One region of the Mesorhizobium sp. M0217 genome, then DNA from elsewhere that is predicted to be linked to it. Evidence: riboswitches for the same ligand, from Rfam matches in the RefSeq annotation. Region 1 holds a riboswitch; the other holds the start of a gene.
What was found. Region 1 has a riboswitch for S-adenosylmethionine ahead of NKJ18_RS23675 (O-succinylhomoserine sulfhydrylase). Riboswitches for the same ligand answer to the same signal wherever they lie in the genome.
Positions count from the first base shown of each region.

Region 2: another riboswitch for S-adenosylmethionine. It lies ahead of metX (homoserine O-acetyltransferase MetX); the one in region 1 lies ahead of NKJ18_RS23675 (O-succinylhomoserine sulfhydrylase).

Region 1 is NZ_JAMYSN010000017.1:109,090-116,944, reverse strand. Features, by position in the region: gene mmsB (multiple monosaccharide ABC transporter permease) at 1-806, shown strand, start outside; gene araD1 (AraD1 family protein) at 1,008-2,003, shown strand; gene NKJ18_RS23685 (ABC transporter substrate-binding protein) at 2,050-2,820, opposite strand; gene NKJ18_RS23680 (2'-deoxycytidine 5'-triphosphate deaminase) at 2,922-4,016, opposite strand; SAM riboswitch at 4,157-4,234, shown strand; gene NKJ18_RS23675 (O-succinylhomoserine sulfhydrylase) at 4,292-5,482, shown strand; gene NKJ18_RS23670 (ceramide glucosyltransferase) at 5,494-6,645, opposite strand; gene apaG (Co2+/Mg2+ efflux facilitator ApaG/CorD) at 6,867-7,259, shown strand; gene NKJ18_RS23660 (Hsp33 family molecular chaperone) at 7,445-7,855, opposite strand, start outside.
Region 2 is NZ_JAMYSN010000019.1:31,565-39,419, reverse strand. Features, by position in the region: gene NKJ18_RS24540 (DUF2125 domain-containing protein) at 1-428, shown strand, start outside; gene NKJ18_RS24535 (sugar kinase) at 553-1,476, shown strand; gene NKJ18_RS24530 (prephenate/arogenate dehydrogenase family protein) at 1,484-2,419, opposite strand; gene hisC (histidinol-phosphate transaminase) at 2,424-3,533, opposite strand; SAM riboswitch at 3,660-3,737, shown strand; gene metX (homoserine O-acetyltransferase MetX) at 3,798-4,967, shown strand; gene metW (methionine biosynthesis protein MetW) at 4,964-5,578, shown strand; gene NKJ18_RS24510 (DUF1330 domain-containing protein) at 5,586-5,906, opposite strand; gene NKJ18_RS24505 (glycosyltransferase family 2 protein) at 6,154-7,089, shown strand; gene NKJ18_RS24500 (DUF1194 domain-containing protein) at 7,141-7,855, opposite strand, start outside.

The DNA.
Region 1 (7,855 bases):
AGGCGTTGCTTGGCGGCGGCTCGTCGGTGGGTCCGCTTCCCGACGACTTCAAGATGCTCAGCTCCGGCTTCATCCCGGATGTGATCGGCCCACTGACGCTCGTCCCGCCGGTCGTGAACGCAGCCGGCAAGACCATCATGGGCAGCGGCGTGACCCTGCACATGACGACGGTCGTGCTGGGGCTGATCGCCGTGCTCGCCTATGCCTATTTCGGGGTCCGCACCCGGCGCAAACGAGAACGCCATGGTTATGAGGCCGAGCCCTTCACCCTGTTCGTCGTCAAGACGCTGGTCGCCAGCGCGCTGGCGCTGTTCCTGGTCTATGAGTTTGCCAGCTACCGCGGCCTGCCCGTGGTGCTGCTGGTCATGGGCGTGCTGATCACGCTGTTCGTCTTCGTCACCAAGCGCATGACCATCGGGAGGCGCATCTACGCCATGGGCGGCAATCCCAAGGCGGCGCAGCTGTCGGGCATCAACACCGAGCGGCTGACGCTGATGGTGTTCATCAATATGGGCGTGCTGTCGGCGCTTGGCGGCCTGATCATCGCGGCTCGTCTCGGCCAGGCGGTGCCGGCGGCGGGTCTCGGCTCGGAGCTCGATGTCATCGCCGCAGTGTTCATCGGCGGCGCCTCGGCGATGGGCGGCGTCGGCCAGGTTATCGGGGCGGTCGTCGGCGGCTTCATCATGGGCGTGATGAACAACGGCATGTCGATCATGGGCGTCAATGTCGACTGGCAGCAGGTGGTCAAAGGCCTGGTGCTGCTCGGCGCCGTGATCTTCGACGTCTACAACAAGAACAAGGCCTGACAAGCTTCAGCGAGGCAAGCAGGAGGCATACGGTCGCGGCGCAGCCGGCAAGTTGTCGGCATAAGAAGTCCCCCGAGGGATGGAGCTCGCGAGCGCAATCCGGACGAAGAGTTCAACCCGTGGCGCGGCGAGGTCCGAGCCGCGCAGGTCAAGGTTTGCCAAGGGGCAACCCGGCCAAGGCACATGAGAGAGGATTTCATCATGCTAATCTCCCAGATCCTCGACGACGCCGAGACCATCCGCGTCGTCGCCCGCAATGGCGGCGGCAAGACCAGGATCATCAACGGCGCCCGCAGCGTCTATTCGCTGGCCATGGAAGCCGCGCGCACCGGAACGGGCCTCGCCGCGCTGATCGAGCGCAAGGGGTTCGGTGAAGCGATAGACCTCGACGCCGTCTACAAGAAGGGCCGGCTGGTGTCGCCGATCAACCATCCCGATCCTGCGCATCTGCATCTGACCGGCACCGGCCTGACCCATCTCGGCTCGGCGGCGACGCGCGATTCCATGCACAAGAAGCTCAGCGATGGCGGCGAGGAGCAGCTTACCGATTCCATGAAGATGTTCCGCATGGGGCTCGAAGGCGGCAAGCCGGCCAAGGGCCAGACCGGCGTGCAGCCGGAATGGTTCTACAAGGGCAACGGCACCATGGCGGTGGCGCCGGGCGCCGCACTGATGTCGCCGGCCTTTGCGCAGGACGCCGGCGAGGAGCCGGAAATCGCCGGCATCTATGTCATCGGCGACGACGGCGCGCCGTTCCGCGTCGGCTTCACGCTGTCGAACGAGTTTTCCGATCATGTTACCGAGCGGGTGAACTATCTGTTCCTGGCACATTCCAAACTGCGCAACGCCTCGTTCGGGCCGGAAATCCTGATCGGCGACCTGCCGGCCGACGTCAGGGGCTCATCGCGAATCTATCGCGACAGCAATTTGCTGTGGGAAAAGCCGTTCCTGTCGGGCGAAGCGAACATGTCGCACACAATCGCCAATCTCGAACATCATCACTTCAAATATTCGGCCTTCCGCCAGCCGGGCGACGTGCATGTGCACATGTTCGGCACGGCGACGCTGTCCTTTGCCGACGGCATCAAGACTCAGGCCGGCGACGTTTTCGAGATCGAGGCCGCGGATTTCGGCCTGCCGCTGCGAAACCCGCTGGAGATTGAGCAGCCGGTGAAGGTGGCGGTGAAGGCGCTTTGAGAGCGTAATCTCCCTCCTTGAGGGGGGAGATTGGTAGCGCCCGCCGTCAATAAATATCGAAGTCGAAATACTTGGCCTGGATCTTCTTGTAGGTGCCGTCGGCGACGATGGCGTCTATCGCCGCGTTGAGCTTGTCGCGAAGTGCCGTGTCTTCCAGGCGGACAGCGATGCCGGCTTGCGTCTCGGTGCCCTTGACGTCACCGACAAGCTTGCAGCAGCCGTCGCTCGCCTTCTTCAGCCAGTCCATCAGCACGAATTTGTCGGAGATGACGGCGTCGAGACGGCCGTTCTGCAAGTCGGTGATCGCCTCTTCCTGGGTGGGGTAGAGTTTCGCCTCGGCGCCGGCCTTGCCATAGGCGTCCTGCGCATAGTCGGCCTGAGTGGTCGAGGCCTGCGCGCCCACCGTCTTGCCGGCAAGGGCTGCCGGTTCGGTGGAAGTGAGGTCGCTGTCCTTGGGCGCCACAAGCGCCAGCGGCGTCGTGTAGTATTTGTTGGTGAAGGCGACCTGTTTCTTGCGCTCCTCGGTGATGCTCATCGAGGCGATGATGGCGTCGAACTTTTTCGCCTGCAGCGCCGGGATGATGCCGTCCCAGTCCTGGGTGACGATCTCGCACTCGACCTTCATCTGCGCACACAGCGCATTGGCAATGTCGATGTCGAAGCCCTCGATCTTGCCGTCCGCGGTGATGGTGTTGAAGGGCGGATAAGCGCCCTCGGTGCCGATCTTCAATTTCTCCTGCGCCTCAGCCAGCGAGCCGGCCGATATCACCAGCATGGCAGCGCCCGCTGCCGATATGATCCATCTTGAAATCTGCATTTTGGTTCCCCTTGCGCGCCGTTCTCTTGCCGGCCACCGAAAGGCAGCCAAGCATGGTGAGGCAGCGCAGGCAAGTATTTTGCCTGACGGTGATCGAAGGTTCAGCCGGCGGGGCGGAAATGCTTGGAGAGCTTGAGGCCTTGCGCTTGGTAATTCGAGCCGAGATCGGTGCCGTAAAGCGCCTGCGGCCGCTTCAGCATGTGTTCGTAGACGAGCCGGCCGACGATCTGGCCGTGGTCGAGGATGAACGGCACTTCGTGGCTGCGCACTTCGAGCACCGCCCGGCTGCCGGTGCCGCCTGAGGCCGAATGGCCGAAGCCCGGATCGAAGAAGCCGGCATAGTGAACACGGAATTCGCCAACCAGCGGATCGAAGGGCGTCATCTCGGCGGCGTAGAGCGGCGGCACGTGCACGGCTTCGCGGCTGACCAGGATGTAGAACTCGTCCGGGTCGAGCACCAGTTCGCCGGCGCCGCTCTTATAGAGCGGCTCCCAGAAATCGACGGCATCCTGGGCGGCGCGCTTGTCGACATCGACCAAGCCGGTGTGATGCTTGCCGCGATAGCCGACCAGGCCGTTCTGGTCGCCGTCAAGATCGATCGACAGCGCAATGCCGCCGCCGGAAATGTTGGGCGGCTCGGTCGCCACCAGCATCTCGGCGCGGTGCAATTCGTTCAGTTCTGCCTCCGACAACAGCGCGTTGCCGGTGCGAAAGCGGATCTGCGACAGCCTCGATCCGGCGCGTACGACGATCGGGAAGGTGCGTGGACTGACTTCGAGATAAAGCGGCCCGTGATAGCCGGGGGCGATCTTGTCGAACTCATGGCCGCGATCGGTCATCACCCGGGTGAAGATGTCGAGCCGGCCGGTCGAGCTCTTCGGGTTGGCCGAGGCCGACACGTTTGCGGGCAGCGCCAGGCTTTCGAGCAGCGGCACGATGTAGACGCAGCCGGTTTCCAGCACCGCGCCCTCGGCGAGAGTGAATTCGTGCAATTTCAGCCGGTGAAGCTTGTCGGCCACCAGATGATCGGGACCCGGCAGGAAGGAGGCGCGCACGCGAAAAGCCTTGTCGCCGAGCCTGAGATCGAGGCTCGCCGGCTGCACCTGGTCGACATCGAGCGCGCGCGGCGACTTCAGCGCGCCGGACTGAAACAGCGCGGAAATGTCCTGATCGGGAAGAATGCCTGTCTGCCGCAAAAGGCTGGCTCCGCTCCAAGGTCGGTCTCTTTGTGGCAGGTTCTTGCCGCAAAACCGCTGGATATTATTGCGGAACCTGCCTGGTACAAACCTCTTAATGAAGCCGGCAATTGACGCAAGCGCAGGTGAGGTCTAAAGGGTCGTTATCCCGTGGTGATTTGGCCGGTCGGCTTGCAGCCACGTTAAACAAGTCGCTAAAGGACCGTCGGGCCGCAAGGCCATATGGACCGGTTGCGACTTTCGCGGCCGGTTTTTTTGTGTCTGGAACAAAAGCGATGAGCACCAAGAAGCGTAACTGGAAACCTCAGACCGCACTCGTGCACGGGGGAACGCTGCGTTCCCAGTTCGGCGAGACGTCCGAAGCGATGTACCTCACCCAAGGCTATGTCTACGAGACGGCGCAGGCTGCCGAGGCCCGTTTCAAGGGCGAGGAGCCGGGCTTCATCTATTCGCGCTATGCCAACCCTACCGTCGACATGTTCGAAAAGCGCATGTGCGCGCTGGAGGGTGCCGAAGATGCGCGCGCCACGGCGTCCGGCATGGCGGCGGTGACGGCAGCGCTCCTGTGCAGCGCCAAGGCCGGCGACCATATCGTTGCGGCGCGCGCGCTGTTCGGCTCCTGCCGCTGGGTGGTGGAGACGCTGGCGCCGAAATACGGCATCGAGGCAACGCTGGTCGACGGCACCGACATCGCCAACTGGGAAAAGGCGGTGCGGCCGAACACGAAACTGTTCTTCCTGGAAAGCCCGACCAATCCGACGCTGGAAGTGGTCGACATCGCAGCGGTGGCGGCGCTCGCCACCTCGATCGGCGCCAGGCTGATCGTCGACAATGTCTTCGCCACGCCCTTGCAGCAGAAGCCCTTGCAGCTCGGCGCCCATATCGTCGTCTACTCCGCGACCAAGCACATTGACGGCCAGGGACGCTGTCTCGGCGGCATCATCCTGTCGGACAAGAAATGGATCGACGAGAATTTGCACGACTATTTCCGCCACACCGGCCCGAGCCTGTCGCCGTTCAACGCCTGGACGCTGCTCAAGGGCCTGGAGACGCTGCCAGTTCGGGTGCGCCAGCAGACTGAAAGCGCGGCCAAGATCGCGGATTTCCTGGCAGGACGGCCGGAAATCGCCCGCATCATCTATCCCGGCCGCGCCGACCACCCGCAGGCCGACATCGTCAAGAAGCAGATGACAGGCGGATCGACGCTAATCTGCCTCGACGTCAAGGGCGGCAAGCAGGCGGCCTTCGCCTTGCAGAACGCGCTCGACATCGTGCTGATCTCCAACAATCTCGGCGACGCCAAGAGCCTGATCACCCATCCGGCGACCACCACCCACAAGAACCTCAGCGACGAAGCTCGCGCCGAGCTTGGCATCGGGCCGGGAACGCTCAGGCTGTCGGTCGGTCTTGAGGATACGGACGATCTGCTGGAGGACGTTGCGCAGGCGCTGAAGGCAGCCGGATAGGCCGCGAGGCGTCACGCTCCCGACGAAACCTCTTCCAGTTCGGCCGTCTTGGTGCCGATGGTCATGATGTTGCCGCGCCAGTCGACGGCGCCGCTCAGCCAGCCGCGCGCCCAGATGGCGGGAAGCATCATGTCGCGCACCATCATCGCCGGGACCATGCGCAGCGACAGGTGCCAGCCCTTGGCCGCGGCCAGCGCGCATTCGGGAATGTAGGCCGCCGCCAGCACGGCCAACACCGTGGCCGGCAGGCTGACGCCGGCACTTGCTGCCGCCACCAGCGCCAACGCCAACGGCACGGCGACGCCGGTCAGGATCTCGGGTGCGAAAAACAGCGGGAAAGTGACGCGGCGCAACCGCGCCCAGCGCGCCTGACGCGACCAGATGTCGGCAAGTCGGCGCTGCCCCAGTGGTTGCTCGAAAGGCGAGGCAACGAGATTGACGCGCAGGCCCAGTCCGTTGACCAGCTTGGTTGCAGCAGCATCCTCGGCGATCTCGGCGGCCAGCGCGCGGATACCGCCATTGGTATCGAGCATCGGCTTGTTCCACAGCATGCTCTTGCCCTGGGCAAAGCCGAGGCCAAGCGCCTCGCCGGCATATTGCCAGCGCGCCTGCAGCGTGTTGAGGAACGCGCATTCGACCTCGGCCCAGAAGCCATCCGGCCGCGAGCCGATCGGCGTCGAGCAGATAAGCCCGGTATTGGTCCCCCAGGCCGCCATCAGGTGCTGGACGTAATCCCTAGGCATCAGCACGTTGGAATCCGCCAGAATGACCCAATGATTGCGCGCCGCTTCCCAGCCCTTGACGCAGTTGTTGAGCTTCGGGTTGCTGCTGACGCGGTCGTCGCCGATCAGCAGCCGGGCCGGCACGTTGGGAAACAGGACGATCGCCCTGTTTATCAGTTTGACGACGGGATCGTCGGCGTGAGCGACGCAGAAGATCAGTTCGTAGCGCGGCCAGTCGAGCGAGAAGGCTCGCTGCAGCGTCTCTTGTGTGAACGGCTCCACGCCGCGCGACGGCACGACGATCGAGACCGGTGGCTGCTCGTCGGACGGCGGAGGGATAAGGCGACGCGCTTGCAGTTTCGACGAAGCAAGCAGGATGCTGGCGAGATTGGAAAGAAGCAAAGCGGAGGAAGCGAAGGCGGCTGTGAGAGCTGGTTCCATGAGATCTGGTCACTCCGGAAAGGCCGCTCGCGGCTGCTTTGTCAGTCGACAGATGGGCCTTGAGTCGCCGGCAAGGTTTGCGCACACCAACACTGTCATGTGTCACTTAAATGACATTGTTTGTCGGCACCTCCGCTTTGAGGCTGGCAGGACATGCCGTTGTGCGCGTATCAAACCGCATAGCGCGACAAATGTTCCTTGCTGCGCAACCGGAGCAGCCCATGTACCGCGCCGTCACGCGCAACATCGAAGTGCAGGTCAGACCGTTCTACCTGGAGGACCGCTCGGACCCGGCGGAGAACCGTTATGTCTGGGGCTACCAGGTGACGATCGACAACCAGTCGGACGATTTCGTGCAGCTTATGGCGCGTTACTGGCACATCACCGACGGCAGCGGCCGGGTCGAGGAAGTGCGCGGCGCCGGCGTGGTCGGCGACCAGCCTGAGCTCAATCCCGGCGACAGCTATCAATACACGTCAGGCTGCCCGCTCTCGACGCCCTCCGGCTTCATGGTCGGCCACTACACCATGCGCAACAAAAAGGGCGAGACGTTCGACGTCGCTATTCCCGCGTTTTCGCTGGATCTGCCGGGGACCCGACGGACGGTGAATTAGGGGTTTTCTCCCCGTCACTATACGGGGAGAAATGCCCGGCAGGGCAATGAGGGGCAGCGCCAGAGTCATGAGGTTATCTTCCACGCACATGACCTAGGCTATGCGCGGCCATTCACCAAAGTTCGCGCTGCCCTCATCCGCCCTTCGGGCACCTTCTCCCCGTGAACGGGGAGAAGGAAGAGATGCTACTGAGTTGCAAACTCCGCCGGGTCGAAGTCGTACTGCTTCGAGCAGAACTCGCAGGCGACGTGGATGCCGCCATCTTCGGTGCTGTCCTTGATCTCCTGCGCGGAAAACCCCTCGAGGATGCCGCGTATCTTGTCCCTTGAGCAGGAACATTGGTCGGCGACCGGCACGCCGCCGAAGACGCGCACGCCATGTTCGTGGAACAGCCTGTAGAGCAGCCGCTCGGCGCCGATGGTCGGGTCGATCAGCTCGGTCGGCTCGATGGTGCCGAGCAGCGCCACCAGCTCGCGCCACGAATTGTCGGCCGGCTCCTGCGTCACGTCACGCGGATCGCCGTCGCCGCCCGAAATGTCGGGCACGCGCATGCGCTCGGGTGACTGCGGCAGGAACTGCGCCAGGATGCCGCCGGC
Region 2 (7,855 bases), on a different contig from region 1:
TCACCGATCTTGAGATCGACGCCGACGCGATCGGCGGGCGCGTGCTGCCGCCGCTCGACGGCAGCGGCGACGCGACGCTGAAGAACGGCGTCGCGCTGATGAAGACGCAGGCCAGGAGCCTGCGCGGCCAGGCGGCCGACATCCACAAGCTCGATCTGTCGTCGGGAACCGCGCGCATCACCGTCTCCGGCCCGGTGTCGGTCGACGCCAACGGCCTGGTCAATGCCGACCTGACGATCAAGCTGCAGGATCCCAAAGCCGTGGCGGCAATCCTCGCCACCGCAATCCCCGAGCAGAAGAGCCAGATCGAGCAAGGCTTTGCCGGTCTGGCGCTGCTCGGCAACGAACCGTCGATGCCGCTCAAGGTGGTGAAGGGCAAGGTCTCGCTCGGCTTCATTCCGCTGGGCAAGATCAAGCCGCTCGATTAGAGCAATTCCAAGAAAAGTGTGAGCGGTTTTCCGTCCGGAATTCCGTTAAAACAAAGAGATAGAGCATGATCGCAAAGAGCGGGAACGGCTTTTGGGGAGAGATCATGCTCGAGCAAGCCGACGCATGAACCGACCGGTGAAACTGCTGAGCGTTGGCGCGCTGACGCTGGATACCATCCTGCGCGTCGAAACCCTGCCCACGCATCAGGGCAAGTTCATCGCCTCGGACGGCATCCAGATCGCCTCGGGCATGGCGACAAGTGCTGCCTGCGCCGCCCGCCGTCTCGGCGCCGAGGTGTTCCTGTGGGCAAGTGCAGGTGACGATGCCGTCGGCGACCAATTGCTGGCCGGCATCGAGGCCGAGGGCGTCGATTGCGGCTTTGTCCGCCGCGTCGAAGGCGCCCGCTCGGCGCTGGCCGCGATCCTGGTCGACGCTCATGGCGAGCGCATCATCGTGCCCTTCTACGACCCAAAGGCGCAGGCCGACCCCGAGGCGGTGCCTGTCGCCGATCTTTCCGGCTTCGATGCCGTGCTGGTCGATGTGCGCTGGCCGGGCGCCGCCGCTCTTGCCTTGACCGCCGCGCGCGACGCCGGTTGCCCGGCAATCCTCGACGCCGACACGGCGCCGCTGGAGGTGCTGGAGCATCTGTTGCCGCTGGCGTCGCACATCGTCGCTTCGGAGACGGCTGCACGCATTGTCTGCGGCCACGCGCTGGATCCCGAAACCGCCTGCGCCGACCTCGCCAGCCGCACAGACGCCTTCGTGGCGGTGACCGGCGGCGCCTCGGGAAGCTGGTGGCATGACCGGTCCGCCGGATGCGTGCGCCACATCGCGGCGCCGAAGGTCAAGGCGGTCGACACGCTGGCCGCCGGCGACGTTTTCCACGGCGCCTTTGCCGTTGGACTTGCTGAGGCCATGTCGGTCGAGCACGCGTTGCGCTTTGCCAGCGCGGCGGCCGCGCTCAAATGCCAGCGCTTCGGCGGCCGGCTGGGCGCGCCGGACCGGGCCGAGACAATGGCCATGGTCGCGGCGACCTGGCCCGTCTGAAACAGATTTAACTTTTCACCGGGTGCTCGACCGCCTGCCGGCCGAAATCCGGCACGTCGATATCCTGGCCGGCCTCGATGATCGAACGGCGAACGGCCCGGGTGCGGGTGAACAGGTCGAACAGCTTGTCGCCGTCGCCCCAGCGGATCGCCCGCTGCAGCGAGGCGAGGTCCTCCGAAAAGCGCGCCAGCATTTCCAGGATGGCATCCTTGTTGTGCAGGCACACGTCGCGCCACATGGTCGGGTCGGAGGCGGCCAGACGGGTGAAGTCGCGGAAACCGGAAGCCGAATATTTGATCACTTCCGACTTGGTCACCGATTCCAGATCGTCGGCCGTGCCGACGATGTTGTAGGCAATGATGTGCGGAAGATGCGAAACGATGGCCAGCGTCATGTCATGATGCTGCGGGTCCATCGAGTCGATGTTGGAGCCGCAGCGCCGCCAGAATTCCGACAGCTTTTCCAGCGCGGCCGGATCGGTTCCCGGCAGCGGCGTGAAGATGCACCAGCGGTTTTCGAACAGGTCGGCGAAACCCGCATCCGGGCCCGATTTCTCCGTACCTGCCAGCGGGTGCCCCGGAATAAAGTGCACGCCGTCCGGTACATAGGGCTGCATTTGCGCAATGACGGAGGCCTTGGTCGAACCGACATCGGTGAGGATGGCGCCCTTTTTCAGCCCCGGCGCGATCTCTTGCGCCACCTCGCCCGACGATCCCACAGGCACCGAGACGATGATCAGGTCGGCGTCGCGGACCGCTTCCCTGGCGCCGGTGGTGTAGCTCTCGCCAAGACCGAGCTCCTTCGCCCGCGCCAGCGTGGCCGGGCTGCGCGTCGCGATGGCGACATGGCGGGCCAGGCCCTCGCGGCGGATAACGCGGGCCAGCGACGAGCCGATCAGGCCGATGCCGACCAGCGCGATCTTTTCAAACATCGGTGATGTCATTGTTTCAGCTTTTCAGGAACGTCGTGAGGGCGTCGATAACGCCGCGATTGGCTTCTTCGGTGCCGACGCTCATGCGCAGCGCATTGGGAAAGCCATAGCCGGTAACGCGCCGCAATATATAGCCGCGCTGGGTGAGGTAGTCGTCCGCCGCCTCAGCCGAATGCTTCTTGTCGTCGGGAAAGTGGATGAGGACGAAATTGCCGACGCTGGGCGTCACCCTGAGCCCAAGCTTCGTCAGCTCTTCATTCAGCCAGGTAAGCCAGGTCTCGTTGTGCAACGAACTGCGCTCGACATGGGCGCGGTCGCGGATGGCGGCAATGCCGGCCTCGATCGCTGTTGCGTTAACGTTGAAAGGGCCGCGGATACGGTTGATGGCATCGACGATGTGCAGTGGGCCATACATCCAGCCGATGCGCGCGCCGCCAAGGCCGAGCTTGGAGAAGGTGCGGGTCATGACCACATTCTGTGCGCTGCCCGCCAGCTCGATGCCGGCCTCGTAGTCATTGCGCCTGACATATTCGGCATAGGCCGCGTCGAGCACCAGAAGCACGTTGCCCGGGAGCGTGGAATGCAGGCGGCGGACCTCCTGGAACGGCAGATAGGTGCCGGTCGGATTGTTGGGATTGGCGAGGAAGATGATTTTGGTCCGCGGCGTCACCGCGGCCAGGATCGCGTCGACGTCGGCGCGCTCCTCGGTTTCCTTCACAGCAACCGGCTTGGCCCCCGCCGACTGAATGTAGATCTTGTAGACCATGAAGGCATGTTCGGTAAAAATCGCCTCATCGCCTGGCGCCAGATAGGTCTGCGCCAGCAGGCCCAAAATCTCGTCGGAACCGTTGGAGCAGATGATGTTTGCCGGGTTGAGGCCATGCACCTCGGCGATCGCCTCGCGCAGCCGGCGGGCGGTGCCGTCGGGATAGACATCGAGCTTGCCAGCCACTTCGCGCGCGGCCTCGATCGCCTTCGGCGACGGGCCGAGCGGGTTCTCGTTCGACGACAATTTATGGACCTTGGCGACGCCGGCCGGTGCCGTGCTCTTGCCCGGCACATAGGCGTCGATGTCCATAATGCCCGCGCGGGGCGTCGGCCGTGCCTTGTCCGCTGTCTTGTCCATGTCGCAAATCCATCGAGAATGCCTCCGTCCGGAGGCCGCAGCGGAAATACAAGCCGTAGCCGCGAATGTCGAGAGGCGGGCAATAGCTGGCCGTTGACGCCGGGCCGCACGAGTTCTAGAAGAACGCAACAGTTCCGTGGTGATTTGGCCGGTCGGCTTGCAGCCACGTTAAACAACTCGCTAAAGGGCCGTTTGCGTGACGTAACCGGCTTTGCGATCGCACTGCCGGTTTTTTATTGCCTGACGGCGGGCAAGGAGAGTCACATGGCCGCGCTCCGCGCTACAAAAACCAACAACGAGGCCGACAACCCGTCGAGCCCTGTGTTGCGTTTTGGCCCTGACAAGCCGCTGAAGCTCGACGCCGGCACGCTTTTGTCGCCGTTCCAGATCGCCTACCAGACATATGGCGCCCTCAACGATGCCCGCACCAACGCCATCCTGGTCTGCCACGCGCTGACCGGCGACCAGCATGTCGCCAGCACCAATCCGGTGACCGGCAAGCCCGGCTGGTGGGAAGTGCTGATCGGTCCCGGCAAGATCATCGACACCAACCGCTTCTTCGTCATTTGCTCCAACGTCATCGGCGGCTGCCTCGGCTCCACGGGTCCGGCCTCGACCAATCCCGCCACCGGCAAGCCCTACGGCCTCGACCTGCCAATCATCACCATCCGCGACATGGTGCGGGCGCAACTGATGCTGGTCGACCATTTCGGCATCGAAAAGCTGTTTTGCGTGCTCGGCGGCTCGATGGGCGGCATGCAGGTGCTGGAATGGGCATCGTGCTATTCCGAGCGCGTCTTCTCGGCCCTGCCGATCGCCACAGGCGCACGCCATTCCTCGCAGAACATCGCCTTCCACGAGGTCGGCCGGCAGGCCGTCATGGCCGATCCGGACTGGCATGGCGGCAAATATTTCGAGCACGGCAAGCGCCCGGAAAAGGGGCTCGCCGTGGCGCGCATGGCCGCCCACATCACCTATCTGTCGGAAGCCGCCCTGCATCGGAAATTCGGCCGCAATCTGCAGGACCGCGAAGCGCTGACCTTCGGTTTCGACGCAGATTTCCAGATCGAAAGCTATCTGCGCCACCAGGGCATGACATTCGTCGACCGCTTCGACGCCAACTCCTACCTCTACATGACCCGTTCGATGGATTATTTCGACCTCGCCGCCGACCATGGCGGCCGGTTGGCAGATGCCTTTGCCGGGACCAAGACCCGCTTCTGCCTGGTGTCCTTCACCTCGGACTGGCTGTTCCCGACCGAGGAGAGCCGCTCGATCGTGCATGCGCTCAACGCCGCCGGCGCCTCCGTCTCCTTCGTCGAGATCGACACCGACCGCGGCCATGATGCCTTCCTGCTCGATGAACCCGAACTGTTTGCCGCCATCAAGGGCTTCATCGGCTCGGCGGCCCGCGCAAGGGGGCTCGCCTCATGAGCGTCAATGGCAGCCAGCGCGTCGACCTCGAAGTCGTGGCCAACCTGATACCGCCGCAGTCGCGGGTGCTCGATGTCGGCTCCGGCGACGGCCTGCTGCTCGAACTCCTGCAGGAGACCAAGCAGGTCGACGGCCGCGGGCTGGAGCTGTCACAGCGCGGCGTCAATGAATGCGTGGCGCGCGGTCTCTCGGTCATCCAGGGCGATGCCGATACCGACCTCGAATTCTATCCAGACAAGGGTTTTGACTTCGTCGTCCTGTCTCAGACGCTGCAGGCGACCCGCAACCCGAAGCTGGTGCTCGACGAGCTGCTGCGAATCGGCAACCGCGCCATCGTCTCCTTCCCCAATTTCGGCCACTGGCGGGTGCGGCTGTCGCTGTTCGTCAATGGCCGGATGCCGGTGACCGCGGACCTGCCCTATTCCTGGTACGACACGCCCAACATCCATTTCTGCACCATCCGCGACTTCGTCAATCTGGTCGAGGAACTCGGCGCTTCGGTCGAGAAAGCCACCGCGCTCGACGGCAACGGCCAGAAGATCGGACTGTCGATGCCATGGTGGTTCTGGAATTTCTTCGGCCAGCAAGCGGTGTTCTTGCTGAAGCGGTAGTTTGCCCCTATTCCAGCACGTCCGTCGCCTTGTGCGGGTGCTGAACGCCATCGGCGATGATCACATCGGCGTGGGAGTTGTCGGTGCGCAAGGCCAGAATCTCCCGATAGGCTGATGAATCGTACCAGCCCCACGCATGCGCCCTGTCCGGAAACTCGATGACGATCAGATGCCCGGGCCATTCGTTTTCGACCACGTCCATGTCGCCGCCGTGGACAAGGAAGCGGCCGCCGAACGGCTCCAATGTGGCGTCGATCCTCTGCAGATACTCGACAATCTGCGGGCCCATTGTGACTTGACGCATATGGGCGACGGCGTAGGCGGCCACGGCTGAACTCCCTGTGAGATCGAAGCCCGACGACCGGCTTCGTTGGCGCAATCTGCAGACATGATGGCCATCGGTCGATTACGTCTGGGGTAATCGGCCGGCTTACGGCGTCCTGGCTCAACAGTTTGTGATGACATTGCCGCTGGTTTTTTGTAGCGTCGAATCGAATGCCATCCCGGGGTAAGGCTTGGACGGCGACCATCAAAACCTCCGGCCTCCAGGCATTTCGGGGCACAATCGAAGCAACATGTCCAAGGCAACCGACCTCGCTCCGCTGATCTCGGTGATCACACCGACGCACAATCGCCGCAGCAAGGTGGTGCGCGCCGTGGAGAGCGTGCTGGCGCAGAATTTTCCCCGGTTCGAACACATTGTCGTCGATGACGGCTCGACCGACGGTACGGCAGCCGCACTTGCCGAAATCCGCGATCCACGGCTGATCTATGTTGGCTCGAAATGGCGCGGCGCCAATGCCGCCCGCAATGCCGGCATCGAGCGGGCGCAGGCGCCGGTGGTGACATTCCTCGATTCCGACGACGTCTATTTGCCGGATCGCCTGGCGCGGACGCTGGAGCAGTTCGACAACAATCCCTCACTCGAAGTGCTGATCAGTTCCTTCGTGTCGCTGAAGGGCAATCGCCGCACCAACTGCGTCAACCGCGAGGCGCTGCTGAGCCGCGACTCGCTGGAGCGGGCCCTTGTCGCGCAGACCATCTTCATTGCCGGGTCGGCAATCACCGCCCGGCGCGAGTCGCTGCTGGCCATCGGCGGCTACGACAGTGACGTCACGCGCATGCAGGATCGCGAATTGTTGCTGCGCTTTGCCCGTCGCAGCGGCGCGCAGCTGTCCGAAGTGATCGACTGGAAAAAGTACAACTCGGAGAATTCGATCTCCGGTCGCCGGGACGGCTATGTCGAAGCCTATGCGAGCTTGATCGACAAGCACCCCTATATCGCCGACCGCTACCCCTACATTCCGCCTTACATGATCGCCCGGCAGCTCATCGCCGATGCACTCAAGGGCAGGGTTTCGCAGGCGTTCTCCGGCTATATGGCCAACCGGTCGTCGAAGGCGCTTGGCTATTCGCTGCCGCAGCTGTTGCGTGGCTATGTCGGCGGCCGGCGCTGGCGCCGCGATCTCTATGCCGAATTTCGCGACAAATACGGTGCACGGCCGGCCTGAAGTTTGCCGACAAGCCGCGCAGCGGCTTTCCCCTCCGAACTGCCTCAAACCTCATTTGTCGAGTTCCGGCAGATATGGGTCGGAATATAGCCGCCGGTCGCGTTCGCCCTGTAGGCAGTCCATGGGTGCGGCGGCATCGATCGGGACCACGGTCGCATCGGCGATGCCGCTCACCTCCAGGATCAGCTTGCGGCGTATGGCGGTGGCGAATTCCGAGGCCGCATAGATCGGCAACACGAAGGAGCCTGGCCCACCGGTGACGCAGTCGTCATAATACTGGTCGAGATGGCTGAACGTCGGCGACGGGCTGATCAGGATCGGCAGGCCGTTGATGACGATGCCCTTGGCCACCGCCGCATCGCGTGTCGTGGCGACGGGCAGCCCGGTGTTGTTGGGACCGTCGCCGGAAATGTCGATGACGCTGCGTGGCGCATCGAACCCCGTGCCCTCGAACAGCCCGGCGCCGAAGGCAAGCGCACCGGAAATCGAGGTGCCGCGAAAGCTGCGGAACGGCCGCGCTTCTATTCTGTCGGCGAAGGCGTTGGCGCTCTCTGCGCTGTCGATCACCTGCCAGGCGATGACGCCATCCTCGCGCACGACGCCCGCCCATTCGAAATAGGCAAGCGCGATGCGCCCGGTGGTTCCCGAGCGCACGGCCTTGATGAAATCGGGATGCCTGAGCGCCTCGACATAGCCAGCGCGCTGCAGCGCGAACTCCCTCTCGTCCATCGACTGTGATATGTCGACGGCCAGCACCAGTTCGACA